Planctomyces sp. SH-PL62: one gene and its partner. The protein of the gene in region 1 binds, or shares a complex with, the protein of each later gene. Links are inferred from orthologs where the notes say so. Each region holds a gene or a part of one and is shown on either strand. Other genes may lie near its edges.

Region 1 (14,565 bases):
TCACGCCAGGGCGACCCGACGCTCCCGAGCGGCGATCGCGGCGGCCGTTCCCGCCGCCAGCAAACCCATCGCCAGCGAGGAGGGCTCCGGAACGGTCCCGCCGGACGAGCGGACGGTGATGCGAGCGGCCCCGACGTTGGTGGGATCCAGCACGTCCCCCATCAGCGTGATGAAGTCCGCGGACTGGTCGTCCAGATCCTTCACCTGAAGCGTGGTCGTCCCCGCCGCCAGTCCGGTGAACGTCAGCCTGGCCAGCAGGAGCGGGGTCGTCAGGTCGTCGAAGCCCATCAGGCTGGTCAGCCCGAGGGTGATCGTCGAAGGATTCTCGAAAGCCGCGTCGGCGACCCAATCCAGGAGGTAGGCGATCGTCCCCAGGTCGGTTCCGAGGACGCCGGCGGGATCGCCGAACGAGAGGCGGATTCCGGCGGTGAGGAGCGGGTTGGACGCATCGACCTGCGGCCCCGCTCCTTCCTGGCCCAGCAGCACGTCCACCATGACGATCTCGCCGACGTCGATCGTCGACGACGAGGGCTGGAGCGAGAGGAAAAGGTCGGCCCGGGCGGACCCGGCGGGCAGACCGGCCAGGAGGGCGACGACGAAGACCGAAACACCAAGCGTTCGCATGGGCGTGGATCCTGGATGGAAGAAGACGGAATCAGGTCGAAGCCCGGCGCGCGGCCCCGAGGCTTCTCGGGGCCGCGCCCGCCGGTCAGGAAAGGCGTCGCTTGCGGAAGTTGGCCGTGAAGGCCGTCTGATCCGCGAGGTCGATGTCGCCGTCGCCGTCGCCGTCGAAGATCGAGGCGGACGGGGACGTGGGATCGACTCCGAGCGCCGCGGCCCGGAACGCCAGGAAGTCGACGGCGTCGACCTGGCCGTCGCCGTTGGAATCGCCGAAGAAGCGATGGAACGCGAGGGTGCGGACGCTCCCTCGCACGCCGTTCAGAGCGGCGTCGATCGGGTTCCCGGCGTCGTCGAGGATCGCCGCGCCGTCGATCCGGAGCGAGTACCTGCCGTCGGGCAGCGAGCCCCCTTGCAGGGCGCTCGCCTGGAACGTCAGGACGATCCGGGTGGTCCCGTCGCCACGGACGACGAACGACGGCACGACCGGCACGATCACGCCGTCGGTGGTCCGGGTCAGGGTGAACGCCGAGGCCGGGACCGTCGCCAGCGTGCCGGCGACGTCGAGCGTGATCGACCGGATCCGCGAGCGCTGGGCCGTGCCGTCGTCGACCACCAGGGCCGTCGCCTGCGAGATCGCCGTCACCTTCACGTCGTCGAAGGCGAAGCCGCCGGTCGTATCAAAGTGCTGGAACTTGATCCGCACGTCGGCGCCGAGGGTGAGCCCCAGGCCGGCGGCGATCCCTGAAAGGTCGAACGTGCGGGCCTGATAGGTCGACGTGGAGTCCGCCCCGGTGAGGCTGATGAGGCGATACCAGTTGACCCCGTCGACGGAGAAGGCGACGCCGTCGGCGTCCACGCGGCCGTTGAACGAGGAGGGCATCGGCTGATCCCCGTCCCCGGATTCCTTCTGGCGGAAGGCGAGTTGCACGCCCTTGCGACCGGCCAGATTCACGTGCAGGACGGATTCTCCGAGCCCGGAGAAGAAGCCGAGGCTCGAATCCATGACGAGGTGATAGGAGCCCGAGGCCGGCCCGCCGGTCGACGTGACGATCGTGCGAGAGGCCCCGTCGTTGTACGTCTCCCAGTGGACGTCCAGGGCCCGGGATTCGAAGCCGTCGAGGACGCTGGGGGAGGCGGCCGTCGGGTCGCCGAAGATCGCGTCGAAGGCGTTGATCAGCCCGTAGCCCGTGCGGACGTCGCGACCGATCCCGGAACTGACGATGTCGTCGGCGGTCGAGGTCAGGCGATCGTAGACCTGCTGGGCCGTGAAGCCGGGCCGATACTGGCGAAGCAGGGCCGCGACGGCCGCGGCGTGGGGCGCGGCGGCCGACGTGCCGAAGAAGTTCGGCCGGCCGTCGCCGTCGAAGTCGCTTCCGAAGAAGGTCGTGTCCGTCCCGTCGATCGAGGTGACGTCGGGGGTCGCCCGGATCTCCGGGGCGGCCAGTCGCGTCCCGTTGGGCGAGAACAGGATCGTGTTCGGGCCCGTCGAGGTGTAAGACTCCGGGTTCAACTGGTCGAAGAACGGAGCCGCGCCGACGGAGAGCCCCGCGGCCGACGCGTGCGGGTTCGCAGTCGCGCTGTTGGTGGGGAAGTCGACGACCGTGATCGCGCCGTAGTTGTTGGCCCCGTAGTTCACCCACTTGACGCGGCCGGGGTTCGGGCCGCTGAAATTATAGACGAGGAGGTCGTAAGAGCGGGTCGCGCCGGTGGTGTTCTGGAACGCGAGCAGTTCGCTGGGGGTCTGGATCGCCGGATTGTCCGCCGCGGAGGAAGCCACGATGGCGCCGGTGGCCGGATCGATCAGGTAGAAGTCCAGGTCGGTCGTCACGCCGTCGACCGTGTAGAACGGCTGGTCCCACTGCAGGTTCAGGTAGACCACCTGACCGGCGCCCAGCGTGATCCGCTGTCGCGTGTCCACCCCCGCGCCGGGGTTGAAGTCGAGGAAGCCCGATCCGTACGTGGGATCGGCTCCGAAGCTGGGGGAGGTCGATTCATACGCCTGGGTCCCCAGGTTCCCCGCGAGCGCGAAGTAGGCGACGTCCCGGTTGGCCACCACGTCGTTGATCGCCTGGGCGATCGGGCCGTCCTGGAAAAGGGGCTCCTCGAAATAGAAGATGTCGTCGGTGATGATCGAGGCGCCGAAGACCGCCGGATTGGCCAGGTCGCGGATCAGCTGGCCGAACTGGGCCTGGCCGTAGAAGGCCGACCCGAAGGCGAGCGGCGAGCCGGGCGCCAGGTCGTGCACCAGTTCGGCCATGCCGCGCCCCTCGTCGGAGCTGCCGGCCGGCCCTTCGAGGTAGTTCAGGACGCCGGCCGGGAGGTCGCCCGAGGCGACCCCCGCCGCATAGCCCCCCAGGCGGTTGAAGCTGTCGCTGATCACCCCCACCTTCACACCGGCCCCGGTGAGGCCGGCGGGGAGCGTGTTGCGGACGCGGTCGGCTTCGAGCACGAAATCGGCCTGGCTCGTCACGGCGCCGGCGCCCGTCTGAGGACGGGCGATGGCCGAGAGGCCCAGGAGCCCGGAGGCGGCGAGCGTCGTCGCGTCGAGGATCGAGGCGAGCGGCAGGAAGCCTTCGACCAAATGAAGCGCCGGCAGCGACGCCGTCACCTGGAATCCGAGCCGTTGCAGCTCGGGCGTCAGGCGGCCGACGTCCCGGGCCGTCACCGACACGGCGACCCGCCCCTGCGCATCCCGGATGAGCGGGAGCCGCGACGAATCGATGACCTGGGCCGGGCTCACGCCGGCGGGCGCCGTCCGGGAGGCGTAGACGAGGCTCGCCAGCGAGGACGACATCCTCTGGACCTGGGCGTCGCCGTCGCCCAGGATCGCGGGCGTCAGGAGGGAGGTCGCCCTGGGGAGAAGGCCCGCCATGAGCCTGCGGTCCTCCAGCTGTTCCGTCCGAGGGGAGCAGGCGATCGGCCGCCTCGGCCTCCGGGAACGCGCCCGGTCGGAATCCAGGTGATTTCGCGTCAAAGGGCACCTCTTCAGGGTTGCGACTCGAGGATGCGTCGAACGACTTCGGCGACGCCCTCGCGAGCCTCGATGCTTGACGACAAGGGATCTTCATCGAATCCCGGCGAGAGAGCGTGCGGGCGACGAGATCACGATGCCCGCACAATTCGACAAAGTCAAGCATCGAACGCAATTCTTCTTAAGGATCCCACGACAAGGCGGCCCCCGCCTTTCGATTCCGCGCATCCACGAACAATTTCAAACAACCGTCCGAACCCGACGAGCACGCCCCCGCAGGGCGACGCCGGTCAGGGGAGCGGCACGTCCCGGAACGTAAACTCGACGGGGACGGTGACGACCCGGCTCGGCGTCTCGTACACGAGCTGGTAGTCCTCGGGCTTGCCGGGCGCGTCGACGAATAGGTATTCGAACCCCAACCGGCCGCCGTCGCTGCCGGTGTTCGAGAATCCGCCGTTCTGTTCGAATTTGGAGCCGTCGGCCTTCTGGAGCCAGAGCCGGTTGTTGAACAACCCCTGGCGGTAGCTCTCGAACGCGGGCCCCTCGCCCGGATAGCTGAGGACGACCCCCACCTTCCAGACCTGCTCGTCCACCTCGACCCCTTCGAGCGTCACTCCCACCTCGCCTTGCTGGATGGTCTTCTTCTCGGCGAGGTTGGGGAAGCGGAAGGTCTTCACGTCGGCGGGGAGGGTCATCTCGGCCTTCACGCGGAAGGTCGCGAGCTTCATCGCCGACCGATCGGGCGCCTCTAGGTTCACGTTGACGTCGGCCGACGGGTTCTCGGGTCGCAGCACCACGTCGCTCGACTCCGCCGCCACCTGCGGCTTGACCGTGCGGCCCTGGTCGTCTCGGACCTCCACCTGATCGGCCTTGATCGCCATCAGCATCGGGCGGATTCGTGGCTCCCAGGCGATCTCGAGGGCCGCGTTGGCGGACGCCGCCCCCGTCTGGAAATCGCGCATCGCCGTGAACTGCCGGAGGGTCACCCGGAAGGGCCCGACGTACTGCAACGGCGTCGAGGTCGTCGCGGCGGCTCCGGCGGCGGCCTCGGCTCGCCCCCCCATGATGCCGATCGAGCCGTCGCCGGTGTACGGGGTGATCCCGACGTCGGCCCGCCGCGCGACCTCGTCGAGGGCCTCCAGGAACGGCGCGCCGTCCAGGTCGAGGTCGATCGACGGGTTCGTCGCCTCGACCCCGTACTGCTCGCGGAGGTCGGTGATCGGGTTGCCGGTCTGCTTCTGGAGCTGCAGAAGGGCGTCGCTGAGGCGGATCCCCTTCGCCTTGAGCGTCACCCGAGAGGGCTTCGTCGGGTCGTCGCCCGGCCCGTCCTTCCCGATCGACTCGCGGACCCTCGCGAGCCGATCGGCGCTCTCCTTCGGGAGGCCTGCCGGGTCCGGGAGCAAGGGCAAGGCCCGCGCCCCGAGCTTCACGAGCGCCGCCTCGGCCGCGTCGCGAGCCTCCGGCTTGTCCGCGCCCAGCCGCTCGACGAGTTGCAGCACGCGGTCGCGCAGCGCCGCTTCCGACGCCTCCTGGCCGACCGCCGCCCCCCCCGCGACCGCCGCGAGCAGGAGCGCCGGGAGCCACCGCGAGAACCGCCGACGCCCGTTCATTGCGATCATATCCACCGAGCCTCCCGCCGGAAGTGACAATTGTCCTAGCCCCGCCGGGTTCAGTGTAGCGGGGGGTCGGGGCGGTTGCAACGCGGCCCCCCTCGGCCGGGAGACGGCTTGACCCTGCCGACACGGCCCCTCAGAATCGACCCGTCCAGGACGATCAAGGCGTCGAGAAAGGAACGATCGGATGATGAGGCATCGCGTGGGGAGTCCGGGGCGGTTCTCGGGGGTCGCGGCGGGCCTGGCGGCCCTGGCGGCCCTGACCTTCGGGCCAGCCGTCGTCGGGACGCGGGCGCAGGCGCCGGTCGGGGACGGGGGCGGCGGGGCCGACTCGCCGGCCGCGACGTCGACGTTCGTCTCCCCGGCCGAGGTCCGGCTCCGGGACGACGTGACGTTCCTCGCCGACGACGCCCAGGAGGGCCGCGCGCCCGGGACGCAGGGGATCGAGGCCTCGGCCGAGTACATCGCCGGGCGATTCAAGGATCTCGGCCTCCAGCCCCCCCCCGGCGGCGACGGCTACTTCCAGAAGTTCACGATCTCCGGCCAGCCGCGCCTCGGCGACCCCCTCGAACTGACCGTCAAGGGGCCCGGCGACGTCGCGATCGCCGGCGTCCCCCGGACCGATTTCAACCCCATGGCCATTGGGACGACCGGCTCGGCCGACGCCGCCCCGATCGTCTTCGCGGGCTTCGGCATCACGGCCGACCGGCCGGACAAGAATCTGGCGTACGACGATTACGCGGGGATCGACGCGAAGGGCAAGGTCGTCCTCGTCCTCCGCCGCGAGCCCGGCCTGAACGATGAGGCGAGCCCGTTCGACGGCAAGAAGACCAGCGACTTCGCCACCTTCCGCCACAAGGCGACCAACGCCTACCAGCACGGGGCCGCGATGCTGCTGGTGGTCAACGACCTGGCCGGTCTCGGCTCCGACCGCGACGCCCTCCTGAACCTGGGCTCGGCGGGCTCCGAGACCCTCGCCCTCCTGCCGATCGTCCACGTCACCCGCGACTTCGCCGACAAGATCCTCAAGGCCGCCGGCGAGCCCACGCTGGCCGAGTTGGAGGCGGAGATCGACAAGGACTACAAGCCGCGCTCGCGCGAGTTGAAGGGGCTGGCCGTCGCCGGCCGCGTCAAGATCGACCGGCCCGCCATCGAGACCAGCAACGTGATCGGCGTGCTGGAAGGGGCGGGGCCGAACTCCGGCGAGACGATCGTCGTCGGCGGCCATTACGACCACCTGGGTCGAGGCGGCCTGACTTCGGGCTCGCTGGCCTTCCTCTCGACCGACGTGCACAACGGCGCCGACGACAACGCGTCGGGCACCGCCCTGACCCTGGAACTGGCCCGTCGGCTCGCGGAACGTCGCGACCCGCCCCCCCGCCGGATCGTCTTCGTCGCCTTCTCCGGCGAGGAGCGCGGGCTGCTCGGCTCGCAGCATTACGTCGAACACCCCCCCTTCCCGATCGAATCCACGGTCGCCATGTTCAATTTCGACATGGTGGGCCGCCTGAACGAGAAGCGTGAGCTGACGATGATCGGCACCGGGACCTCCCCCGGCTTCGACGGCCTGGTCGACGCGCTCGGCAAGGACTCCGGCCTGACCATCAAGAAGGTCCCGGGCATGACCGACGGCTTCGGCGGCAGCGACCACCAGTCGTTCCACGCCAAGGACGTCCCCATCCTGTTCGCGTTCACCGGCATCCATTCCGACTACCACCGCCCCAGCGACGACTCGGCGAAGATCAACTACGCGGGGATGGCCGGGATCGCCGACTACATCGAGCTGCTCCTGCTCGACATCCTCCGACGACCCCAACGCCCGGCCTTCGCGCGCGGCCCTGCCCCCGCTAGGCACGGCGCCTCGACGTCGCCGTCGGCGTCGCCTTCGCAGTCGGCCTCCACCGGGATGAGCGTCACTTTGGGCGTCATGCCCGACTACGCCGACGAGGGCAAGGCCGGCATGAAGCTCTCCGACGTTCGCGAAGGCGGCCCCGCCGCCAAGGCCGGACTCAAGGGGGGCGACGTGATCATCGGCATCGGCGGCAAGCCGATCGGGACGATCTACGACTACATGGAAAGCCTGGGCCGCTACAAGCCGGGAGACGCCGTCGACGTCCTCATCAAGCGCGACGGCAAGGACGTCACCCTTCGCGTCGAGCTGGGCAAGTCCACCTCGCCGCCCAAGCAATAAAAGGAGACTCCTCACTTAACACCACCACCTCAAGCGGATCGGGAGACGGCAATCGGGGTGCCACGGGTTCTCTGAACCCGTGGCACCCGAAGGGATTTCGCCGGAACTCGGTGGAGTCGAGTGAGGAGTATCAATAGTCAATAAAAGAAAAGCGGGCCCTCCGACGCCCCCCCCTTGCAGGGGAAGAACAGCGCGAGAGCCGTCGGGATTCGCAGCCCGGTCGCCCGAAACGCCGGCGGCTTCCACGCTCAATAGCGGTCTTCCCCCCTCGCGGGGGAAGACAGACCCCGAAGGGGTTAGATGAGGGGGTGCCGAGCACATGGAGCCGTCGGGATTCTCAGTCCGGCCGCACGAAGCGCCGACGGTCTCGGTGCTCGCCCCCCCCGCATCCGGCCCTGCGTGCCACCTTCCCCCGCCAGGGGGCTTACAAGGGGAGGTATTTTCGCAACTACTGGTTTTGAGAGAGGTTGCTGATCGTGATTTCGGGGCTTCGGATCGACGCCCGAGTTCACCGTTCGTGGAGAACCCCGTGATTTACGGGGCCAGATCACGGCGGCGTTCTGGCACATGATTAATCGACTTCCGTAACGGCCGCGATTCCGTGCGATTTGTCCACGCAACCTGTTTCAGCCCAGAATCTTGCAGAATACCTCCCCCTACAAGCCCGCCAGGGGGGAAGGACGTCGTTCGATCCCACCGCGACCGAGAGCCGTCCTCGCGATCCCAGGAGCGTCCATGAAACCGCCCGTCGTCCCGATCCTCCGGCGCCCCTCGGTCGCGATCGTCGTCGCGGTCGCGCTGCTGGAGATCGGCTGCGCGGGCGATCGCGACGACGTGCTGCGGGTCGCGACGAATCGGACGCGAGCCGAGTGCGCGCGACTGGCCCGGGAGTTCGCCGAGTGGCTCCGGGACCGCCCGGAGAGGGAAGCCGTCGACGCCGGGGCCATCGCCTGGATCGAGCTCCCCGAGGACGAGCCGATCGCCTCTTCGGCGCGAAGGGCCGACCTGCTGCTCGGAGGACCGATCTCCGATTACGCCAGGCTCGCGGCCGAGGGAAGGCTGGAGAGCCTGGGCGACGGCGCGCCTCGGCCCTACTGGGTCGTCGCCAGCCGTGGGACGGTCGGGCTCTCGGATGGGTCGGGGTCCTCGACGCGGCTCGCCCTGGCCGACCCCCGTCTCGACCCGGCGACCCGAGCCTGGGCGCTGGGGAGGAGGGCCGACCGGGAACCGTGGTCGGCCCGCTACGCGAGCCTGGTCGGGCTCTACGGCGAGGCCGAGGTCCCCATCGGCTGGCGCGCCGGATCGGCGCGGGCGACCGTGGAGCGAGGTCGGGCCGGGCGGACCGTCGCCGTTCCGGAGCCGGCCGAAGCGTCTTCATTCGAGGCCGTCGAGTTCGTCGAGGGGGCGGCGATCCCGATCGGCGCGCGACGGTCGCGGGCCGCTCGGGCGTTCCTGAAATTCCTGGCCGAGACTCGGGGGGCCGAGCCCGGCCCGAAGTTCGAGTCTCCGCTGGACGCGCGCCCCGAGGCCGACGCGGAGGACCTCGCCGCCGACCTGCTGGGGGCGACCCTCGTCGACGCGCAACCGGAGCTGTCGGCGGCCTCGGCCGCGGTCCGCAAGGCCGGCTCCCCGGCCTGGGCGACGGACCTGCTGACCCAGCCGCCGCCGTGGCCGCCGGCGTCGGTCGAGAAGCTGCTGCGACGCGAGGGCGAGGCGGGCCTGACGCTCGTCGAGACGCTCATCGGCCAGGTCGCCCCCGCCCCGGACCTGCGGCTCTGGCTCGCCCAGAGCTGGCTCAAGCCGCGCCGGCCGCTCGACGGCGAAGTTCTCGCGGAGGTGGCGGCCGGCGCGGGGGGGCGGCTGGCCCGCGAGCCCCGATTTCGATCCTGGCTGAAGGCGGAATGGACGCAATGGGCCCGACAGCGTTACCGTTGGGTGGCGCGGCTGGCCGCCTCGGGGGTCGCGCCCGTCTTTCCCCCGCCGCCGCCCCCGTCGAGCGACTCATGATCCGTGTCATCGCCGAAGGTCTGGTCAAGCGTTACGGCCGCGTCGCGGCCGTCGATCACGCGTCGCTCGAACTGCCGCCGGGCGAGCTGACCTGCCTGCTCGGCCCGCCGGGAGCGGGCAAGACCACGCTCGCGAGGCTGCTGGCCGGGCTCGAATCGGCCGACGACGGCGAGATCTATTTCGGCGACCGCATGGTCCAGGCCCTTCCCCCGCGCGATCGGGGCGTCGGCATGGTCTTCCGCGATCACGCCCTCTGGCCCGCGCTCTCGGTGCGCGACAACGTGGCCTACCCGCTGAAGCTCCAGGGCGTCCCCGGCCGCGAGCGTCGGCGACGGGTCGACGAGACGCTCGCCGCGCTGCGGGTCGACACCCTGGCCGACCTCCGCCCCGCCGCCCTGACGCCCGGCCAGTCGCTGCGCGTGGCCCTGGCCCGCGCCCTGATCGCCCAGCCCGACGTCCTGATCCTGGACGAGCCGCTCGCGGGCGTCGAGCCCCAGGGGCGCGACGACGCCTGGGACGAGATCCGTCGCGCCCGCGTGGAGGCCGGCCTGACCACGCTCCTGTTGACCTCGGCGGTCCCCGAGGCCCTCGCCCGCGCCGACCGCCTGGCGGTGATGGACCTCGGTCGCATCCTCCAGAGCGGCACGCCCCACGAGTTGTACACCCAGCCGGTCGACGTCTTCGTCGCGCGGCTGCTCGGCCCGACCAACCTGCTGCAAGGCCAGGTCGACGGCCTCAGCCACGACCCCTCCCGCCGGGAGGTCGTCGTCCGCACGCCGGTCGGCCGCCTCGTGGCCCGCACCAACCTCCCGGCGCCCACGGCGACCACCTCGCTGACGGTCTCCATCCGGCCGGAGTCGCTCGCGCTGGGGCCCGGAATCCCCAGCGACGCCAACCGCTTCCCGGCGACCATCGAGCGGATCACCTTCCAGGGCTCCACCCGCCGCATCCTCCTCCGAGGCCCCGGCGATTGGCCCGTCACCGCGCTGGCCCTGCAGAGCCAGTCGGCGCACGTCCGCGAGGGCCAGAGCGTGACCCTCTCGATCGCCCCCGAGAACGTCACGCTCCTTCCCGGCAAGTTCGCCGTCGGCGGCGGATCCTAGTCGGCCCGGGGACGCGACGGCGAGGCTCGGATTTCCCCGTCGAGGGAATTCCGGCCCGCCCCCCGGTATCACGACGACGGTCTGCTAAGATGGTGGCGACGATCGTCGGGGTCGTACCTGTCAGGATCGGGTTCGGGGATTTCCGGTTGATTCGTCTGATCGCAAGCTGGTTTTCGTCGATCGCGCTGGGATTGCTCGTGGCCGGGCCGCTCGCCGCGATGGGAGTCTGCGCGCTGCTGGACCGGGCGCCCGACGGCGAGGTCCGGGCGTCGCTCTTCCCGGTCGCGATCGCCGCGCTCGACCCGTTCGTCTGGGCGTGCGTCCGCAACAGCGTCGTCGTCGCCGGACTGGCGGCGTCGACGGCGATGGTCGCGGGGGTCGTCGTCGGCCGCCTGATCGGCGATCGGGCGTTCCGGCTTCGCGGCCCGGCCCTCCTGCTGCTCACGGCCCTGGCGGCGACGCCCTCCGTCGCCCTGGCGATGGGGGCCTCGGCGGCGGTCGGCGACGACGCCGCGACGGCCTGGTCTACGATCCTGTCCCGGTCCGAACGCGCGACCCGTCACCTCCCCGCCGACGCAGGCTGGCTCCTCTGGCTGCTGGCGGCCTCGCTCCCCGGCGCGGCGGCCGCGACCCTGGCGTACGCGTGGGCCCTGGACCGCCTGGACCCCGCCTGGCGCGACGCGGCCCGACTTGCGGGTGCCGACGGGACGCGAGCCTGGCGACGGCTCGCCTGGCCCCTGCTCCGGCCCGCGATGGCCCGCGTCGGCGGCCTCGTCTTCGCGGTGACGCTGGCCGATCCCGGCCCCCCCCTGATCCTCGGCCTGCGGCGGACCCTCGGATTCCAGATGGCGTCCGCCGCGTTCGACGCCGCGCCTTTTCCCCGGCTCGCGGTCCTGGGGCTCCTGGCGCTGCTCGCCTGCGCGACGGCCCGCGCGACGCTGCGGCTCTGGGCCGGGCCGACCCGGCTTGTAGGGCCGCCCCGGCGCGATCGCGACGGGGGGCGGGCGCGTCCCGCCGCCTCCTGGCCGCGCGTGGTCGTCCTGTCGACGCTCCTCGGATCAGGCGCGATCCTCGCGGCCGTCCCGCTGGGGGGGCTCGCGCGGGCGGCCTTCGACGGGGGCGAATCCGGGTTCCGGTCGGCGGCGATCGTCCCTCGGCTCGCCGACCCGGCCGTGACGCGCCTGCTGTTCCGCTCGATCGTCCTGGGTTTGGGCGTGGCGATCCTGGCGGCGATCTCGGGCCGCGCGCTCGGCGGCCTGGAGGCCGGGGCGGGGCCCGCGGCGTCCGGTCGGTTCCGACGCCTGGCGCGACTCCTCGCGCCGCCGCCGATGGTCGCGGGGGTCGTCGTCCTGGCCTTCGGATTCCTGATCGGGCTGGCGGCAGAGACGGTCGACTCGCGTTCGTCGATCGCGACCCGTCGCCTCGTCGAGGGGCTGGACGGCGAGCGACTCGGCCTCGCGACGGTGATCCTCGGGGTCTGGCTGGCGACCGTCGCGTCGCGGCTCGACGGCCGGCGCCCTCCCCTCGCGACCGGGACGGCCGAGTGCCGGGACGCCGCGACCCTCGCCGGGGCGGGGCGCAGCGGGGCGCGGCGGCTGGCCCGAGGAGGGTTCGGATCGGGGCGGTGGCGGGCCGCGGCGGCGACCGTCGCGACGGCGGCGGTGAACGTCGCGCCGGCGGTCGTGCTGGCCTCCTCGGCCCACTCCGCGACGATCGGCCCGGGCCTGCTCCTCTTCCATGAACGGCCCGGCGGCGGGGCGGCGATCGCCGCCTCCCTGGCGCTGATCGCGACCGCGGCGAACCTCGCCTCGGCCTTCCTCGACCCCGACGAACCGGACGGCCGGACCGGATGAACCCGGACCGGCTTCGAATCGACTCGACGACCAGGGTTCGCCGCGCGTACAATCGACTCGGTCCGAAACGACGAATTCCGCGGAAAACCGGAGGGTGAGGGCCGGATCACGGCCCCGGGAGCGACGATGGGCACGGCGAAACTGGCGCTCGAAGACGGCTCGGTGTTCACGGGCCGCTCATTCGGGGCTCAGGGCGAGATCGAGGGCGAGGTCGTGTTCAACACGAGCATGACCGGCTATCAGGAGATCCTCACCGACCCCTCGTACCACGGCCAGATCGTGGCGATGACCTACCCCGAGATCGGCAACTACGGCGTGAACACCGAGGACGCCGAGAGCCGACGGCCCTGGGTCCGCGGGTTCGTGGTGCGAGAGCTGAGCAGTCGGGTCAGCAACTTCCGGGCGGAGAAGTCCCTGGCGGCCTACCTGGAGGAGAACGGCGTCGTCGGCGTGTCGGGGATCGACACCCGAGCCCTGGTGCGGCTGACGCGAGTCCAGGGCGCCCTCCGGGGAATCCTGTCGACCGCCGACCTCGACGACGCCAGCCTCGTCGCCAAGGCCCGCAAGAGCCCGGGGATGGTCGGCCGCGCCCTCGCCAGCGAGGTCATGCCGAGCGAGGCGAAGGTCTGGGACTCGGGCCTGGACCAGGATTACCAGTTCGACGCCTCGGGACGGGGGGGGTCGGAAGTGCGTCGCCGGGCGGACGGGGCGAAGCGTCCGCACGTCGTGGCGATGGACTTCGGCATGAAGTGGAGCATCCCCCGGCACCTGGTCGACATCGGCTGCCGGGTCACCGTGGTCCCCGGCTCGGCGTCTGCCGAGGCCGTGATGGAGCACCAACCCGACGGCGTGTTCCTCTCCAACGGCCCCGGCGACCCCCGCCCCCTCGTCGAGGCCACCAACGTCCTCAAGACCCTGATCCGGACCGCCGCGGAGTCGCGAGGCATCCCCATCTTCGGCATCTGCCTGGGCCATCAACTCCTCGGCCAGGCGTTCGGGGCCGACACCTTCAAGCTCCGATTCGGCCACCGGGGCGCCAACCACCCGGTCCGCAACGAGGCCACCGGGAAGATCGAGATCACCGTCCAGAACCACGGGTTCGCCGTCGACCCATCCACCCTGCCGGCCGACGTGGTCGCCAGCCACGTCAACCTCAACGACCAGACGCTCGAAGGGCTCCGGCACACCCGCCTGCCCGTCTTCGGCGTCCAGTACCACCCCGAGGCCGCCGCCGGCCCGCACGACAGCCAGTACCTGTTCGACGAGTTCCGCACGGCGATGGCCTGAGTCCGGGCCTCGATCCGCCCCGCGATTCCGCCTCATTGACGAGGTCGTCCGGGGCGTGTACCGTGTAACTTTACATTACCAAGCGACCGCCGGGTCGCGAGCCGCTTCGGAGTGTGCGCCGTGGGTTCGACGTGCGTTGTCGGCCTCCAATGGGGGGACGAGGCCAAGGGGAAGATCGTGGATTTGCTGTGCGACCACCACGATGTGGTCGTGCGGTATCAGGGGGGGGCCAACGCCGGCCATACGGTCGTCCATGAGGGGATGACGTACAAACTCTCCCTGGTGCCGACGGGCATCCTCCGCGAGAACGTCGAGGCCGTCATCGCCAACGGCGTGGTGATCCATCCCCCGGCCTTGCTGAAGGAGATGGACTCGCTCCGGGCGCAGGGGGTGAAGTTCGAGGGCCGCCTGCACATCAGCGATCGCGCCCACGTGATCCTCCCCTACCACCTGGCCGAGGAGCGGCTGACCGAGGAGTCGACCTCGGCCGCCGACCACCTGGGGACGACCCGACGGGGCATCGGCCCCTGCTACAAGGACAAGGTCGGCCGGGTCCACGGCGTCCGGGTCGCCGACCTGTATCGGCCGGCGGACCTTCGCGAGCGGCTGGGTCGGATCGTCGACTTCAAGAATCGCCTGCTGACCGCGATGCTCCCCGATTTCGAGCCGTTCGACGCCGCCGAGGTGGCCGAGGAGTACCTCGGCTACGCCGAGCAGCTCCGGCCGTTCGTCTGCGACGCCACGTCCAAGCTCCACGAGGCCGTCGCCGCGGGCCGCCGCGTGATGTTCGAGGGGGCGCAGGGCTCGCTGCTCGACGTCGACCACGGCAGTTATCCCTACGTGACCAGTTCGAGCAGCAGCGCGGTCGGGACGGCGCCGGGCTCGGGCGTGCCGTCGCGCTGCATCGACCGCTGGATCG
Region 2 (15,392 bases), 1.2 Mb from region 1 along the record:
TCCAGCTCCTGGGCCCCATGCCGCGCCGGCCGGGGCCGCTGGAAGGGCTGCTGGAAGGGGTCGAGCCGCTGGGGAGGGTGGGCCATCCCGAGGTCCCCTCGCACATGGCCGCGGCCGACGTCTTCGTCTTCCCGTCGCTGTTCGAGGGCTCGGCCGTCGTGACCTACGAGGCGCTCGCGTGCGGGCTGCCGGCCGTCGTCACCCATGAGGCCGGGTCGGTCGTCCGCGACGGCGTCGAGGGCCTGATCGTCCCGCCGCGCGACGTCGACGCCCTGGCTTCCGCGATGGCCCGGCTCGGGGAAGACCCCGCGCTCCGGGCGCGGATGTCGGCCGCGGCGCGGGGGCGGGCGATGGACTTCGACTGGCCCCGCTACCACGTCGCCGTGGTCGAGGCCGTCGCCGGGCTCGTCGAGGAGCGGCGACGGCTCCGCCTCACGGCCCGAGAACGGGAGCGTGAGCGAGAACGGGTCCGGCCCCTCGCGGCCCGGCCCGGCGGCTGAACCCGGAGGGATCGGCCGCGGAGCTTCGGATCGCGCACCAGGGAGGGGGCGGCGCCAGGGGCGCCGGAGAATCATGGACGATCTGCAATACGTCTACGCGACCGCCGGCGTGATGGCGCTCTACTTCGCGTGGCAGGTGGCCACGAAGCGGTTCGACCCGTTCGCCCCGGTCTGGATGTTCTTCGTCGGCTACGTCCAGGTCTACGTCATCCAGCCGATCTCCTATCGCGAGTGGGCGGTCGCCACGCGCGGCGAGGAGCTGGTGCAGTGGGCGAACCTCCGCGCCCTGCTGGCCCTGATCTGGTTCCTGATGGTGTACCACGCGGGGTTCGGCCGCCTCCTCGCCCGCCGGCTGCCAGCCTCGCCGCGCGGGTGGTCGGTCGGGACCGTCACGGCCCTCAGCCCGATCCTGGTCGTCTGGGGCCTGTACTGCGCCGGGATCTTCGGCGGGGGGTCCGCGCAGGAGGAGATGTCGCCCGAGGGGGCGCTCCTGCGGTCGTTCCCGTTCGTGATGATGGTGGCGGCGGTCCTCCTGATGACGACCGGACGCCGGCTCGACGCGCCCCGGCCCGCCTACTTCCACGCCGGGCTCGCCCTGGGCGGGCTCTACGTGCTCATCTGGATGTTCAACGGCAAGCGCTCGCATTCGTTGATCGGCGTGCTGTCGACCATCGCCTCGATCTACATCACGCGGCTGAAGCGGCCGTCCTGGGGCGTGCTGGGGACGACGGCGTTCCTGGGCGCGCTGGTGGTCGCCCTGGCGATCGGCTGGCGGAACAACCAGAACTACGAACGCTCGTTCTCCGGCTTCGCGGAGTACGCCAGCGAGTTCGACCTGGCGCAGATCCTGGTCAGCATGGACATCGCCGAGGAGGAGCCCGACCAGGGCGCCTCGTATGAGACCAAGGAATACGGCGGCTACCTGCTGATGCTGGACACCGTGCCGGAGAAGTCGGACTACGACTACGGCGCGAGCTACCTGCGGATCTTCTCGACGTACATCCCCCGCATCATCTGGCCGTCCAAGCCGCTCTACGGCCGTCAGCAGTGGATCGACGCCTGGGTCGCCGGCTCCGAGTTCCCCCGCGAGGACGACTTCACCGGGCCCGCGATCGGCATCCTGGGCGCGGCGCAGCTCAACGGCGGGCTGATCGGGACGATCATCGTGCTGGCGGGGGCGGCGATCTTCCTCCGCACGCTCTACGACTACTTCCTCCTCTACGCCGACACGCCCTGGGCGCAGTTCTTCTGGTCCATCTTCTTCTTCAACGCCTGGTTCATGGTGGTCACCGACGACCCCCTGATCTGGTTCTACTACAACTGGGCGTTCTCGGTCTTCCCGATCGTCGTCCTGACCTGGTCGGTCTCGAAGTTCTTCGCCCGGCCGGAGGCCGAGGCGGGCTCGAACGAGCCGCACGACCCGAGTGAGCCGTACGAGCCCCACGCCGAATTCGAGGCCCACGTCCGGGCCGCCCGAGGCCCCCGATTCGCCACGGAGAGGATCCCATCATGAGCCCGCCGCCCCGGACCGCCGCCGCGCGGCCGCCCTACTCGTTGAATGAGAAGATCGACGTCTGTCGAGGCGTCTTCGCGTTGCTGGTCGTCGTCGCGCACGCGTTCGAGCTGGCGGTCACGCTCGACCCGCACTGGGCCTCGGGCCTCCCCCGGCCGCTGGTCGACGTGCTGAGCTACGCGACCGGCACGGGCATCTACTACGTCATGGGCTTCTTCATCCTCAGCGGCTACTGCATCCAGGCGTCGGTCCAGCGCCTGGCCCGCGAGGGGACCTTCCCGCTGCGGACCTATCTGGTCGCGCGGGCGACTCGCATCCTGCCGCTGTACTACGCGGCCCTGGCGTTCGCCGTGGCGGTCGAGGCCGGAGCCCGCGCTTCGGGCTGGCGGCCCTCGGTCTGGATGAACGGGCTCAACCGGCCGACGCTCGCCTTCCAGGGGCTGCTGGTCCAGAACTTCACCGAGACGTTCGGCTCGTTCGCGCCGTCGTGGAGCATCACGAACGAGGCGGCGTATTACCTCCTGTTCGGGCTGATCGCGGCCGTGACGATCCCGCTGGGTCGACGGCCGGCGGTGGCGGGGATGGGGCTCTGCGTCGCGCTAGGCCTGGCGTTGCAGGTGGGCTATCGGCTGGGTGCGCGGCACCCATTGGTGCTCTGGACGGGCCTGCTGTTCGGGCTGGGCGCCGTCTGGCACCTGGGGGCGTTGGTCTCGGTCTACACGCCCCGGCTGGCCGATTCGCGCCGGCTCGGCCTGCTCGCGCGGGCGTGGCCGGCGGCCGTGCTCCTGAGCATGGCGATGTGGACGAGTCGGCGGGTGCATCAGGAGTTCGTGTACGTCGCCGCCGGCGTGGCGTTCGCGCTGATGCTGGTCCGCTTCATCAACCAGGACCGCGAAGCCCGCGCGTCCGGGTCGCCGCCGCCGTCGGGGACGCGGCGGCTCCCGGAGGAGCTGGGGCTCATCAGCTATCCGACCTATCTGTTCCACGGGCCGCTGCTGCTGGCCTTCGGGACGGCGATCCGGGCCGGGGGCGTGACGGCCCCGTGGTGGGCGATCTGGCCCGCCGCGGCGCTCTTCGCGATCGGCTGCTGCCTGCCGCTGGGACGGCTGCTGGAGGCCCCGATCATGGCCTGGCGCGTCGACGTCATGCGTCGCCTCCGGAGCCGCCCCGTCGCGCCCGCCGCCGCCGCACCCGCACCCGCACCCGCACTGGGGATTCAGCGATGATCGAGACGCCCCGCCCCCCGGCCGCGGGCCGGGCCGGGCCGACCGGAGCCCCCGCCATGATTTACGCCGTCTGCTTCACCAACTTCGGCCCCTATCACCTGGCCCGTCTCCGCGCCCTGGCGGCGCGGCTGGCGGCGCGGGGCGACCGCCTGATCGCCTATGAGACCGCCGGCGGCGAGCGCCTCTACCCCTGGGCCCGGAGCGAGGATCGTGAGCCGTTCGAGCGCGTCGTCCTGTTCCCCGACCGGGCGCTCGAGGAGATCCCCGCCGGCGCGTGCGCCGAGGCGATGACCGAGGCCCTCGACCGCGACCGTCCCGACGCCGTCGCCGCCGTGGGCTACGTCCGGCCCGAGTCGCTGGCGCTGGCGAAGTGGGGGCGTCGCCACCGCGCGGCGACGATCCTGATGTCGGAGAGCCAGGCCGTCGACCGTCCCCGCGTCTGGTACAAGGAGCTGCTCAAGGCTCGTCGGCTGCGGCTGTTCGACGCGGCGCTCTGCGGCGGGCCCTCGCACCGCGAGTACCTCGTCGACCTGGGCATGCCCGCCGACCGGATCGCGCTGGGGTACAACGCCGTCGACCACGACTTCTTCGCCGAACGCGCCGACGCCTGCCGGGAACGCCCCGGCTCGCGCGAGGGGACGCCGGACGCCCCGTTCTTCCTGTCGGTCTGCCGCTTCGCCCCGGAGAAGAACCTGATCCGGCTGATCGAGGCGTTCGGGCGCTATCGAGGGCAGGGGGGCTCGTGGGACCTGGTCCTCTGCGGCGACGGCCCGCAGGCCGCCGAGGTGGCCGGGGCGATCGAGAAGTCGGGCTGCGCCGGGGCGATCCACCGGCCGGGCTTCCTCCAGGCCGACGGCCTGTCGCGATGGTACGCCCACGCCGCCGCCTTCGTGCTGGCGAGCGTCTCCGAGCCCTGGGGCCTGGTCGCCAACGAGGCCGCCGCCGCCGGCCTGCCGCTGCTGCTCTCCGCGCGGGCCGGCTGCGCCCGGACGCTCGTCCCCGAGCCCGAAGGGACCACCGGCGCTCGGTTCGACCCGCTCGACGTCCGCGACATCGCCGCCAAGCTCAACTGGACCGCCGCCCTCTCCGACGACGACCGCCGCGCCATCGGCCGTCGCGCCCGCGAGGTCGCCGCCGAGTGGGGTCCCGACCGCTTCGCCTCGGGGGCGATCGAGGCCTGGGAGACGGCCCGCCAGCCCCGACGCTCGCGCCCCCTGGTCGGTCCGATCCGGATGAAGGGCTGACCCGCAGGAACGCCACGAAGGATCTCGCGACTCGAACGACACACGGAGGTGACACCGATGACGACCCTGACGACCAGGTCGAAGCGAACCGAGACGAGCGCCGCCCCCGCCCGCTGGCTCCACCTGTGCAACGGCCTGGACCCGGTCCGCGACGGCGGCATGGTGCCGAGCATCCTGGGAATGACCGGCGCGCTGAAGCGGGCGGGGGGGGACGTTCGGATCGTGACGCCGACCCCCTCGCGGCTCGACGAACTGGCCGCGCCCGAGGGCCTGGCGATCGACGGACCCGACGTCGACCTTGACGCCGCCGTGCGCTCGGCCGACGTCGTCCACATGCACGGCCTCTGGCAGTTCCACTCCCGGCGCGGGGCGGCCGTCGCGCGGTCGGCGAAGGTGCCTTACGTGATGGCCGCGCACGGCATGGCCGAGCCCTGGGCGCTGCGGCACAAGCGCTGGAAGAAGAAGCTCTACCTGGCCCTGGTCGAGTCGCGGAATCTCCGGCGGGCGTCCTGCCTGCACGCGCTGTCGCGGCCCGAGATCGGCCACCTCCGCGACCTCGCGCCGTGGACCCCGGTCTGCTTCGTCCCCAACGGCGTCGACCTGGCGGCGCTCGACGACCTGCCGCCCCGCGAGGCGCTCGAGGCCGAGCACCCGGAGCTGAAGGACAAGTTCGTGCTCCTGTTCTACGGCCGGGTCCACGCCAAGAAGGGCCTGGACCTGCTGGCCGACGCCCTGGGCGCGCTGGCCCGCGACTTCCCCCAGCTCCACCTGCTGATCGCCGGCAAGGACGATGGGGCCCTCACGCCGTTCTCCCACCGCATCAGCGAGCTGGGCCTGAACGACCGGGCGACGTACGTCGGCCACGTCTCCGGCGCGAAGTCGCGGCGGGTCTGGGCGGCGGCCGACGCCTTCACGCTCCCCAGCTACAGCGAGGGGTTCAGCATGGCGATCCTGGAAGCCCTCGCCTGCTCGCTCCCCGCCGTCTTCACCACCGCCTGCTACTTCCCCGAGGCCGCCAAAGCCGATGCCGCCGTGGTCGTCGAGCCCGAGGCCGAGGCGCTGACGCGGGCCCTCCGCGAGCTGCTGGAACGCTCCCCCGAGGAGCGCCGGACGCTCGGCGCCAACGGCCGACGACTCGTCGAATCGGAGTACACCTGGGAGCAGCAGGCCGCCAAGCTCGCCGACGTTTACCGCTGGCTCGCCGGCGGCGGCGCCCCGCCCGAATGCGTCATCGCCTGACCGGACGACCGTCCCCGGCCCAAGGCCCGCCCCACACTCCCGGAGTCGAGACCCCATGCCCGTCCTGGACGAAGCCCGAACCCAAGTTCAAGCCCAGGCTCCCGAGCGATCCGCCGACGCCCCGCGCACGGGTCGGGCGCCGGTCAGCGTGATCGTGCCGGTCAAGAACGAGTCCGCCAACCTGCGCCGCTGCCTGCCGGCCCTCGACTGGGCCGACGAGGTCTTCGTCGTCGACAGCCAGAGCAACGACGACACCTGCGACGTGGCCGTCGAGCACGGCGCGAGCGTCGTCCAGTTCGCGTTCAACGGCGTCTTCCCCAAGAAGAAGAACTGGGCGCTCGAGAACCTGCCGTTCCGCAACGAGTGGGTCCTCATCGTCGACGCCGACGAGGTCGTCGTCCCCGAGCTGGCCGAGGAGATCCGGGCGCGGATCGCCGCCGACGAGGCCGAGGGCTTCTACCTCAACTCCAAGTATTACTTCCTGGGTCGACGCATCAAGCATTGCGGATATTCCGAGTGCTGGAACCTCCGCCTGTTCAAGCACAAGCTCGGCCGCTACGAACGTATGCCCGACCACACCGGCGGCCGTTCGGGAGACAACGAGGCTCACGAACACGTCGAGCTGCAAGGCCGCGTCGGCCGCCTGCGACACGAGCTGGACCACCACGCCTATCCGACCATCGCCGCCTGGGTCGAGAAACACAACCGCTACGCCGTCTGGGAAGCCGCCCAGTACGAACGGTTCCTCAGCGAGCCGATCCCGAAGTCCATCGGCCGGGGCAAGCGGTTCAAGCGGATGCTCAAGAAAATCTATCTCCGCCTGCCGATGCGTCCCGCCGTCCGCTTCCTCTACTCCTACGTCCTCCGCCTCGGCTTCCTCGACGGCAAGCCGGGCCTGGTCTTCTGCACCCTGCTGTCGTTCTACGACTTCCTGTCGTGGGCGAACGTGTATGAGAATCGGGTGACCGAGCGCGACGCCTGACCGCGCCCGGCGGTCAGTACGCCGAGGCGTCCACGACCTCGCCCCCCGCGCGGGTGGCGAGGGCTCGGAGGACGGCCGGGGCGATCGTCGCCTTGATGAACCGGACCGAGCCGTCGGCCATCGCGAAATTTCCGACCCCGTCGTGGTCGCTGCTGAACCCGTCCGGGCCGGCGTTCGGGTCGCGGGAGATCCTCTCCGACGTGTCGTCGAGCCTCCAGAAGCCCTCGGACGGGCCGGTCCGACCGAGGGCGAGGAACAACGACGAGGTGCAGCCCTGCAGCTTCCAGCCGTCCTTCGTGCAAAGGTTGCCCGAGGGGAAGGCCACGCCGACCCAGGTCGCATCGGCGATGCGCCGGGAACGCTCGCCGACGAGGAGGGTGGACGACGAGCCGTCGCGCAGGTCCCGCAGGCCGACCCGGCTGTCGCCGAAGAAGACGCCGTCCCCCGAGCGAACCGACCACGCTCCCCGGCCGAATCCCGGGGTGTCGAGCCGCCCGGCCGACCCGACGTACTGACCGGGCGCGAGCCAGTCGAAGCCGTGAATGGGCGTCGGCATCATGAAGCCGTGGTCTACGGGACCGCCGCCGGCCGAGCTGGGGCAGTGGAACGTCGCGATCGGCGCGGAGCCCGCAGTCCGGTTGTCGTGGACCCTCTCGAAGAACGACGGGGCGAAGTTGAACGCGTCGAAGAGCGACCTCTGTTCGAGCCAGCCCAGGATCGCGCAGCCCCAGCCTCCCCCCGGAGGATGGGGGACCGCCGGGTCGGCGGGCCATCCCCGCAGGACGACGCCCGGCGGGAACGCCCCGGCGGCGTCGTGGTAGGCGTGGAGCGCCAGCCCCACTTGCTTGAGGTTGTTCGTGCACTGGAGCCGCCGGGCGGCCTCGCGAGCCGACTGGACCGCCGGCAGAATCAGCCCGACGAGCAGGCCGATGATCGCGATCACGACCAGCAGTTCGATCAACGTGAAGCCCCGTCGCAGTCCGACCGGATCGATCGATCGCATCCCTCTCCCTCCTGAATCGAGATCCCGAAGCCGCAACGGGCAGGATTGGCCAGGCACCAGATCAGGGAAGATTGAGGACTATACAGTGCCTCAATCTCCACCCATACTGCCTTGCCCCCCCCTCCTTCGCTGGTTAACCAACTGTTCGTTTGCCCCCCATCCAGTCCCATCCGAGCGACTCCTGCATCACAGGCCGCCCAAACTCTCCCTGATGAATGCCTGGCCGATGACCGATGTCCCCATTGCTTTGCTAGGCGGCGTAAAACAGTCTCTGCTGGCATAGAACCTAAGGGGGACGTCGATGGTCCGCCGAAAGATGCGTCGACAACACTCCTTGCGATACCTCGCCCAGCTCGGTCTCTCGCAAATATCGAACCGCGAATGAACGCGAGACGGAAACCGTCTCGAAGCGCTAGGCCAGCTTGACAAGACTTCGATTCGAGCAGATCCTCTTTGTTGCACTAGCCTCGGAGTATAAACAATGGCTCGCGCCTACTCAATGTTCAGGTACGCAGTCGGCATGGGCTTGATAATCTTTCATGCCTGGGTTCCGTGCGGACATAGCCAAAGCATCAAGACAAACCCGACCCCCGTGACTTTCGGCTCAGGGTGCGAATTTTCGATCGATGGTCGCCCGTGGAATGTGTCCGGCTACCTTTGGGAAAGCCGCTTGATTTCGCCCGTCGTAACTTCTTGGGGAACACCGACGGGCGCCACCAACACCACCTCAGCGACTCTTCTTTCTTACTTGCCCCTTCCGGGAACCTATGAATTTCGATGCACCATGACGCTGTTTCCTTACCCCGGAAACCCCTACGTTGTCCCAATTGTCGTCACCAAGTCCCTGATCATCCCAAAGCCAGACGAACTTGAAATCATTTCTGGAACCAACGTATCGACGCCTATTGGATCGGACCGCAACATTGTCTTTCGGGTCAAGCAAGGCGACGCCGGAGCCGCGTACATATCAGGTTTTGCTCAATAAAGCATAACAAATCTCACGGTCTACACAAACACGGGAGCTGTGTTTAGCGTCGAGCCGCCTTCTGGATGGGTCCCCGGGAGTTCGTCCGACCCACTAGCTTCGCGCTTCACCATCCAAGGCGGCACTATTGTTGATATGAAACAAGTGAACGACGATCCGACATACTACGCGACGCGGCCCCTCGAGAACATCGTCGTCTCGCTTGACCAGGAGATCAGAATCAAATTCACATATCCTGGAGGATTTATCGACTATGCGGAGTTCCTGCCTATGAGCTTCCGCTTCAAGAAGGATGGACCCGGTACTTACATTATCGAGGCTGACTAACCAGCCACCAACGAGGAGGCGTTTTCGATGACTCGAGCTGCAGCGTGCCCCCAGTTCCGCCGCGGTGCCTTCGTGAGGTCGATCGTGGCGACATCGTTCGTCGGTCTGGCAGGGGTGGGACTTGCCGGTCGGTCGAACGCCCAGGGACCGATCGTGTCGACCCTCGCCGCGTTCGCGAACGCCCCTGACTCGCCGGACGCCCCCGAGGATGCTTTTCTGGAAGAGGTGCCGGCGCGTTGGCTTCTCACCATCTCGCCCGGCCCCAACGCCCAAGGTCCTGACCTGGAACGACAGCAGGCGGTGGCCCAAAGGATCACCTTGCAGACGGAGATCGCCCGATTCGTCCCCCAGGAACGGGCCCTCCGTTGCTCCTGGATCGACTTCGACGAGGCACCGGCGATCGTGGCCTGGAGCGGGATCATCCAGGAGATGGCGACGACCCCGCTGGGGCTCTGCGTCCGAATCCGCGTCACTCCCGTGTTCGAGTCGGGAATGTTCTCGGCGTCCGTCTCGACCGAGGAGACCTATCTCGTCTCGGACGATGGGATTCGGCTGATATTCATGGCTCCCGAGCCGGCCTTCGCTCCTCGCGTCACCGTGTTCCACTGAGGCTGGGGGGCTGAGGTCTTCTGACCCATCCCGGGTCGCGGGACATTCGACGTTCGAGGGAATCTCGCGCCCTCCGAACGCACGCCGCCCGGCGGTTCCCGCCGTCGCCACCCTTGCTGCGGCCCCGGGAAAAGTGCTAAGATCGGGAAATTTTCCGGGCCGCGCCGCCTCGTTGAGGAAGTCCGAGGGCGAGCGCGGCCCGAGGCGTGTTTCGCGCGGCAAGGGGCGGCCCGCGAAGGGGTTGCGCGCGACGCGACCCGGCTCGACGCCCACCGGCCCACCCCATCCTTCCTCATCTATAAGACGCGAGAACGACCTGCCGTGCCCAAGCGTACCGACATCAAAAAGATCCTGATCCTCGGCGCGGGGCCGATCGTCATCGGCCAGGCCTGCGAGTTCGACTATTCGGGCACCCAGGCGTGCAAGGCCCTTCGCGAGGAGGGGTACGAGGTCGTCCTGGTCAACTCGAACCCGGCCACGATCATGACCGACCCCGAGATGGCGGATCGGACGTACATCGAGCCGGTGATCCCGGAGATCGTCGAGCGGATCATCGCCGTGGAGCGGCCCGACGCCGTCCTGCCCACGCTCGGCGGCCAGACCGGGCTGAACGTCGGCATGGCCCTGTACGAGTCGGGCGTGCTGGCGAAGTACGGCTGCATCCTCATCGGCGCGAGCGCCGAGGCCATCCGCAAGGCCGAGGACCGCAACCTGTTCAAGAAGTGCATGGACGAGATCGGCCTGGAGAGCGCCAGGAGCGGCCTGGCCGAGAGCCTGGAAGACGCCCGCCGGATCCGCGACGAGGTGGTGGGCCTGCCTTGCGTGCTCCGCCCCAGCTTCACCCTGGGGGGCTCGGGCGGCGGCATCGCCTATAACCGCGAAGAGTTCGACCGCATGGTCAACTACGCGCTGGAGATCAGCCCCACGCACTCCTGCCTGATCGAGGAAAGCCTCATCGGGTGGAAGGAGTACGAGATGGAGGTGATGCGGGACTGCGCCGACAACGCCGTCATCGTCTGCTCCATCGAGAACCTCGACCCGATGGGGGTCCACACCGGCGACAGCGTGACCGTCGCCCCGGCGCAGACGCTCACGGACAAGGAATACCAGCGGATGCGGGACGCGTCGCTGGCCGTCCTCCGCAAGATCGGCGTGGACACCGGGGGCTCGAACGTGCAGTTCGCCGTCAACCCCCGCGACGGCCGGATGATCGTCATCGAGATGAACCCCCGCGTCAGCCGCTCGAGCGCGCTGGCGAGCAAGGCGACCGGCTTCCCGATCGCCAAGATCGCCGCCAAGCTGGCCGTCGGCTTCCGGCTCGACGAGATCCGCAACGACATCACCCGCGAGACCCCCGCCTGCTTCGAGCCGACGATCGACTACGTCGTCACCAAGGTCCCGCGCTGGGCGTTCGAGAAGTTCCCCGAGGCCGACGCCGTCCTGACGACCCAGATGAAGTCGGTCGGCGAGGTGATGGCGATCGGCCGGACGTTCAAGGAGTCGCTCCAGAAGGCGCTCCGCGGCCTGGAAGTCGGCCGGTTCGGCATCGGCTGCGACCCGAAGGACCGCTGGGGCACGCCGGATCAGCCTTCCGAGGACGAGATCATCGCCAAGCTGGCCACGCCGAACATCGAGCGGCTGTGGTACCTGCGGTACGCCCTGCTGGCCGGGATGGGCGTCGAGCGCGTCCACAAGCTGACCGGCGTCGACCCCTGGTTCCTGGCCAACATCCAGGAGCTGTGCGAGATCGAGGGTCGGCTCCGCCAGGTCCGATCGCTGGAGGAGGCGTCCGACGAACTGATCCGCGAGGCCAAGCGGACCGGGTTCGCCGACCGCCAGCTCGCCCACCTCTGGGGCGCGAGCGAGAACGAGGTCCGCCGCGAGCGCCGTCGCCGGGGGATCGCCGCGGTCTACAAGCTGGTGGACACCTGCGCCGCCGAGTTCGAGGCCGTCACGCCGTATTACTATTCGACCTATGAGACCGAGGACGAGGCCCGGGTGGGCGACCGGCCCCGGATCATGATCCTGGGGGGCGGGCCGAACCGGATCGGCCAGGGGATCGAGTTCGACTACTGCTGCTGCCAGGCGGCGTTCGCCCTGCGGGCCGACGGCTACGAGGTCGTCATGGTCAACTCCAACCCCGAGACCGTCAGCACCGACTACGACACGTCGGATCGGCTCTTCTTCGAGCCCCTGACCGTCGAGGACGTGCTGGACATCTGCGAGCGCGTGCAGCCCACGGGGGTCATCGTCCAGTTCGGCGGCCAGACCCCGCTGAACCTGGCGAAGGCGCTGGAGGCCGCCGGCGTGCCGATCATCGGCACCAGCCCGGAGAACATCGACGTCGCCGAGGACCGCGAGCGGTTCCGCATGGTCATCGAGCGGCTGGGCCTGCGGCAGCCCCCCAACGCCTCGGCCACGCGGTTCGACCAGGCGCGGCGGATCGCCGACCGGATCGGCTACCCCGTCGTCGTCCGCCCCAGCTTCGTGCTGGGGGGCCGGGCGATGGAGATCGTCTACGACGAGACGAGCCTGGACCGCTACATGACCGAGGCCGTGGACGCCAGCCCGGACCGGCCGATCCTGATCGACAAGTTCCTGGAAGACGCCGTCGAGGTCGACGTCGACGCCGTCTCCGACGGCGAGCGGACGATCGTCGGCGGCGTGATGCAGCACATCGAAGAGGCCGGGATCCACTCCGGCGACAGCGCCTGCGCCATCCCGCCGTACTCGCTCCCCGACGAGATCGTCGCTCGCCTCAAGCAGCAGACCTACGCCCTGGCCGAAGCCCTGGGCGTGCGCGGACTCATGAACATCCAGTTCGCGGTCAAGGACGGCGAGATCTACGTCCTGGAGGTCAACCCCCGGGCCTCGCGGACGGTCCCGTTCGTCTCCAAGGCGACCGGCCTGAACCTGGCGCAGGTCGCCGCGCGGGTGATGGTGGGCAAGACGCTGGCCGAGCTGGGCGTGGCCGACGAGCCGTCGCCGTCGTACACCTCGGTGAAGGAGGCGGTCTTCCCGTTCGCCAAGTTCCCGGGCGTCGACATCGTGCTCGGCCCCGAGATGCGGTCGACGGGCGAGGTGATGGGCATCGCGCCGGACTTCCCCACCGCCTTCGCCAAGAGCCAGCTCGGCGCCAGCAGCCGGCTCCCCTCCGAGGGGACCGTCTTCGTCAGCGTCGCGTCCCGCGACCGCAAGGGGATCGTGCCGATCGCCAAGAAGCTGGCCGAGCTGGGCTTCAAGATCATGAGCACGGCCGGCACCAGCGCCGCGCTCGCCGAGGAGGGGCTCCAGGTCGACGTCGTCCGCAAGATCCAGGAGGGCCGGCCGAACCTGCTGGACTACCTGGCCAACGGCGACATCGCCCTGATCGTCAACACCCCCAGCGGCAAGGGCGCCCGCACCGACGAGGGCCGCATCCGCGCCAGCGCCGTCAGCCACGGCGTCCCCTGCATCACCACCCTCGCCGGCGCCCGCGCCGCCGTCGCCGCCATGGAACGCCTCCGCGAAGGCCCCTTCGAGGTCTACGCCCTGCAAGACCTGCTCAAGAAAAGCTGAGCGGCCTCCCGCGGTCCGGGGCATAACATCCTTCCCCCGCCGGGGGGGAAGGACGTTATGTTCAAGCTCGCCCCGTCGACGCCGAGGTCATCGCATGAAGGTGGAGACGCATGACGATTCGATGCGTATGGTCCTGGCCCGCGTGAGGCGGCGGTGGGGGCCGTTGCTGACGTTCTCGGCGGCGTTCTCGCTGCTGGAGGCGGCGGTGCTGGCGCCGACGGCGGCGGGGGTGCTGCGGCTGGCCTTGCAGTCGTGGGGGCGTTGCTCGGTCGGCAACTTCGAGATCGTCGCGTTCTTCCTGTCGCCGGTCGGGCTGGCCGGGCTGGCTGTCCTGACGGCGCTGCAGCTCACGACGCTGAGCCTGCGGCTGGCGGGGGTGATGGGGGTCCTCTCGGGCGACGGCCCCGGCGTCTGGCACGCGTTCGACTCCGTCAAGCGGCTGCCGGCGTTGCTCAAGGTGGACCTGCTCCAGGCCGTGCTGCTCCTGCTGCTGGCCGCGCCGTTCGGGGCGGCGGGGGCGTTCGCTTATGCGAAGCTCTGGGGGCCCCACGACCTCAACCGGCTGGTGGTCGAGCGCCCGGCCGCGTTCTGGGAGGGGGTCGCGGCGGTCGGCGCGATCGGGGTTCTGTACGCGGCGGCGGCGGGCTGGCTCTACCTGCGCTGGATGTTCGCCGTCCCGGCCGTGCTGTTCGAGGACGTCCGCGCCCCGTGGACGGCCCTCCGCTCCAGCGGCCGGCGGACCTCGGGGCGGATCGGCCGACTGGCGGTCGTCGTGCTGGGGGCCGGGGCCGGCTTCCTCGCGGCGTCGGCCGCGCTGACGTGGCTGCTGCACACGATCAACGGCCTGGTGCTGGACCAGGTCGGCCCCTCGCCGAAGCTCGCGGTGGCGGCGACGGCCGCGCTCCTGGCGGTCGACGGCGCCCTGCTGGCGGGGTTCTCGGCGGCGGCCGCGGCGATTTTCGCGGCGCTGATCATGGCCAGCTACAAGCAGGCCGGGGGGGTGATCCGCGAGACGGTGGTCGACGAGCCCCGCGCCCGATGGTGGACGACGGCCGCCGTGGCCCTCTCGGCCGGCTCGCTCGCGCTCTCCGCGCTGGCCGCGAAGGAGCTGATCGGCGACGCCCGGGTCTCCGAGCGCGTCGAGGTCACGGCCCACCGCGCGGGGGCCTTCGACGGCCCCGAGAACACCGTGGCCGCCCTCCGCATCGCCGCCCGGCAAGGTGCCGAATGGGCCGAGATCGACGTCCAGTCCACGGCCGACGATCAACTCGTGATCGTCCACGACGACGACCTGCTGCGGATCGCGGGCTCGCCGCTGCGGATCGTCGACTCGACCCTCGAACAGCTCCGCGCAATCGACCTGGGGACGCCGTTCGACCCAGGCTTCGCCGGCGAGCGGATCGCGACGCTCGACGAATTCCTCCAGGCCGCCGCCTCGGCTTCGATCGGCCTCAACATCGAGCTGAAGGCCAAGAACGACGCCGGGGCCGTCGCGCTCGTCGCCCCCGTCCTCGAAGCCGTCCGCAAGGCCGACGCGCTGGGGCGGGTCCGGATCTGCGGGCAGTCGTACCCGGCGCTCCAGGCCGTGCGTCGGCTGGAACCCGGCCTGGAACTCGGCTTCATCACGGGCGCCGTGATCGGCGACCCGACGCGGCTGGACGTGGACTTCCTGATGGTGGAGACCCGGCTCGCCACGCGGGATCTCGTCGATCGCGCCCGGTCGCGCGACATGCCCGTCCAGGCCTGGACCGTCAACGTCGTCGACCGCGTCGCCTCGCTGGTCGACGACGGCGTCGCCGGGATCATCACCGACGACGTCCGGGGCGTCCTCGCCCGCCTGGCCGAGATCAACGCCCTCGACCCGCTCGAACGCCTCCTGCTGCGCGTCCGCCACGGGCTGACCCGCCGCTAGGGGAGGGCGGGGGGCTCAGGCGCCGAGCTTGGATTCCAGGTCGGCGAGGATCTCGACCACGCTGTCGAAGCCGGGGAGGAGCGGGCTGCGGGCGTCGTCCTTGAGCCAGCCGACGACCTTCTTCTCGGCCGACATCACGGTCGAGTGGTTCCGCCCGCCGAAGTAGCGGCCGATCTCGCTGTAGCTGGCCCCGGCGTGCTTGCGGGCCAGGTACATGGCCAGCATCCGGGGGTAGGCCAGCGTGCGGACCCGGCTGCCGGACTTGAGGTCGTCGGCCTCGACCTGGAAGAAGAG

What was found.
Region 2: the proteins of carA (region 1) and carB are in contact, whole or in part, in a solved structure (PDB 1KEE), measured with the Escherichia coli proteins. The link is inferred for Planctomyces sp. SH-PL62 from one-to-one orthologs.

What each region holds. Positions count from the first base shown.
Region 1 is NZ_CP011273.1:1,224,489-1,239,053, reverse strand. The notes cover bases 11,607-14,565. They hold carA (glutamine-hydrolyzing carbamoyl-phosphate synthase small subunit), read left to right. Parts: upstream 11,607-12,485; coding sequence 12,486-13,646; downstream 13,647-14,565. Other genes in these bases: VT85_RS04775 (adenylosuccinate synthase), read left to right, coding at 13,767-14,565; VT85_RS04785 (hypothetical protein), read left to right, coding at 11,607-12,359. Outside these bases: VT85_RS04815 (PEP-CTERM sorting domain-containing protein), read right to left, coding at 1-624; VT85_RS04810 (S8 family peptidase), read right to left, coding at 710-3,493; VT85_RS04805 (hypothetical protein), read right to left, coding at 3,883-5,211; VT85_RS04800 (M20/M25/M40 family metallo-hydrolase), read left to right, coding at 5,393-7,396; VT85_RS04795 (hypothetical protein), read left to right, coding at 8,132-9,403; VT85_RS04790 (ABC transporter ATP-binding protein), read left to right, coding at 9,400-10,506; more of VT85_RS04785, read left to right, coding at 10,653-11,606. UniProt on the Escherichia coli protein: Small subunit of the glutamine-dependent carbamoyl phosphate synthetase (CPSase).
Region 2 is NZ_CP011273.1:1,261-16,652, reverse strand. The notes cover bases 9,601-13,386. They hold carB (carbamoyl-phosphate synthase large subunit), read left to right. Parts: upstream 9,601-9,949; coding sequence 9,950-13,186; downstream 13,187-13,386. Other genes in these bases: VT85_RS00010 (glycerophosphodiester phosphodiesterase), read left to right, coding at 13,281-13,386; VT85_RS00020 (hypothetical protein), read left to right, coding at 9,601-9,628. In the rest of the region: VT85_RS00060 (glycosyltransferase), read left to right, coding at 1-500; VT85_RS00055 (O-antigen polysaccharide polymerase Wzy), read left to right, coding at 574-2,013; VT85_RS00050 (acyltransferase family protein), read left to right, coding at 2,010-3,239; VT85_RS00045 (glycosyltransferase), read left to right, coding at 3,236-4,483; VT85_RS00040 (glycosyltransferase), read left to right, coding at 4,541-5,722; VT85_RS00035 (glycosyltransferase family 2 protein), read left to right, coding at 5,778-6,704; VT85_RS00030 (DUF1559 domain-containing protein), read right to left, coding at 6,718-7,707; more of VT85_RS00020, read left to right, coding at 9,173-9,600; more of VT85_RS00010, read left to right, coding at 13,387-15,098; chromosomal replication initiator protein DnaA, read right to left, coding at 15,114-15,392. UniProt on the Escherichia coli protein: Large subunit of the glutamine-dependent carbamoyl phosphate synthetase (CPSase).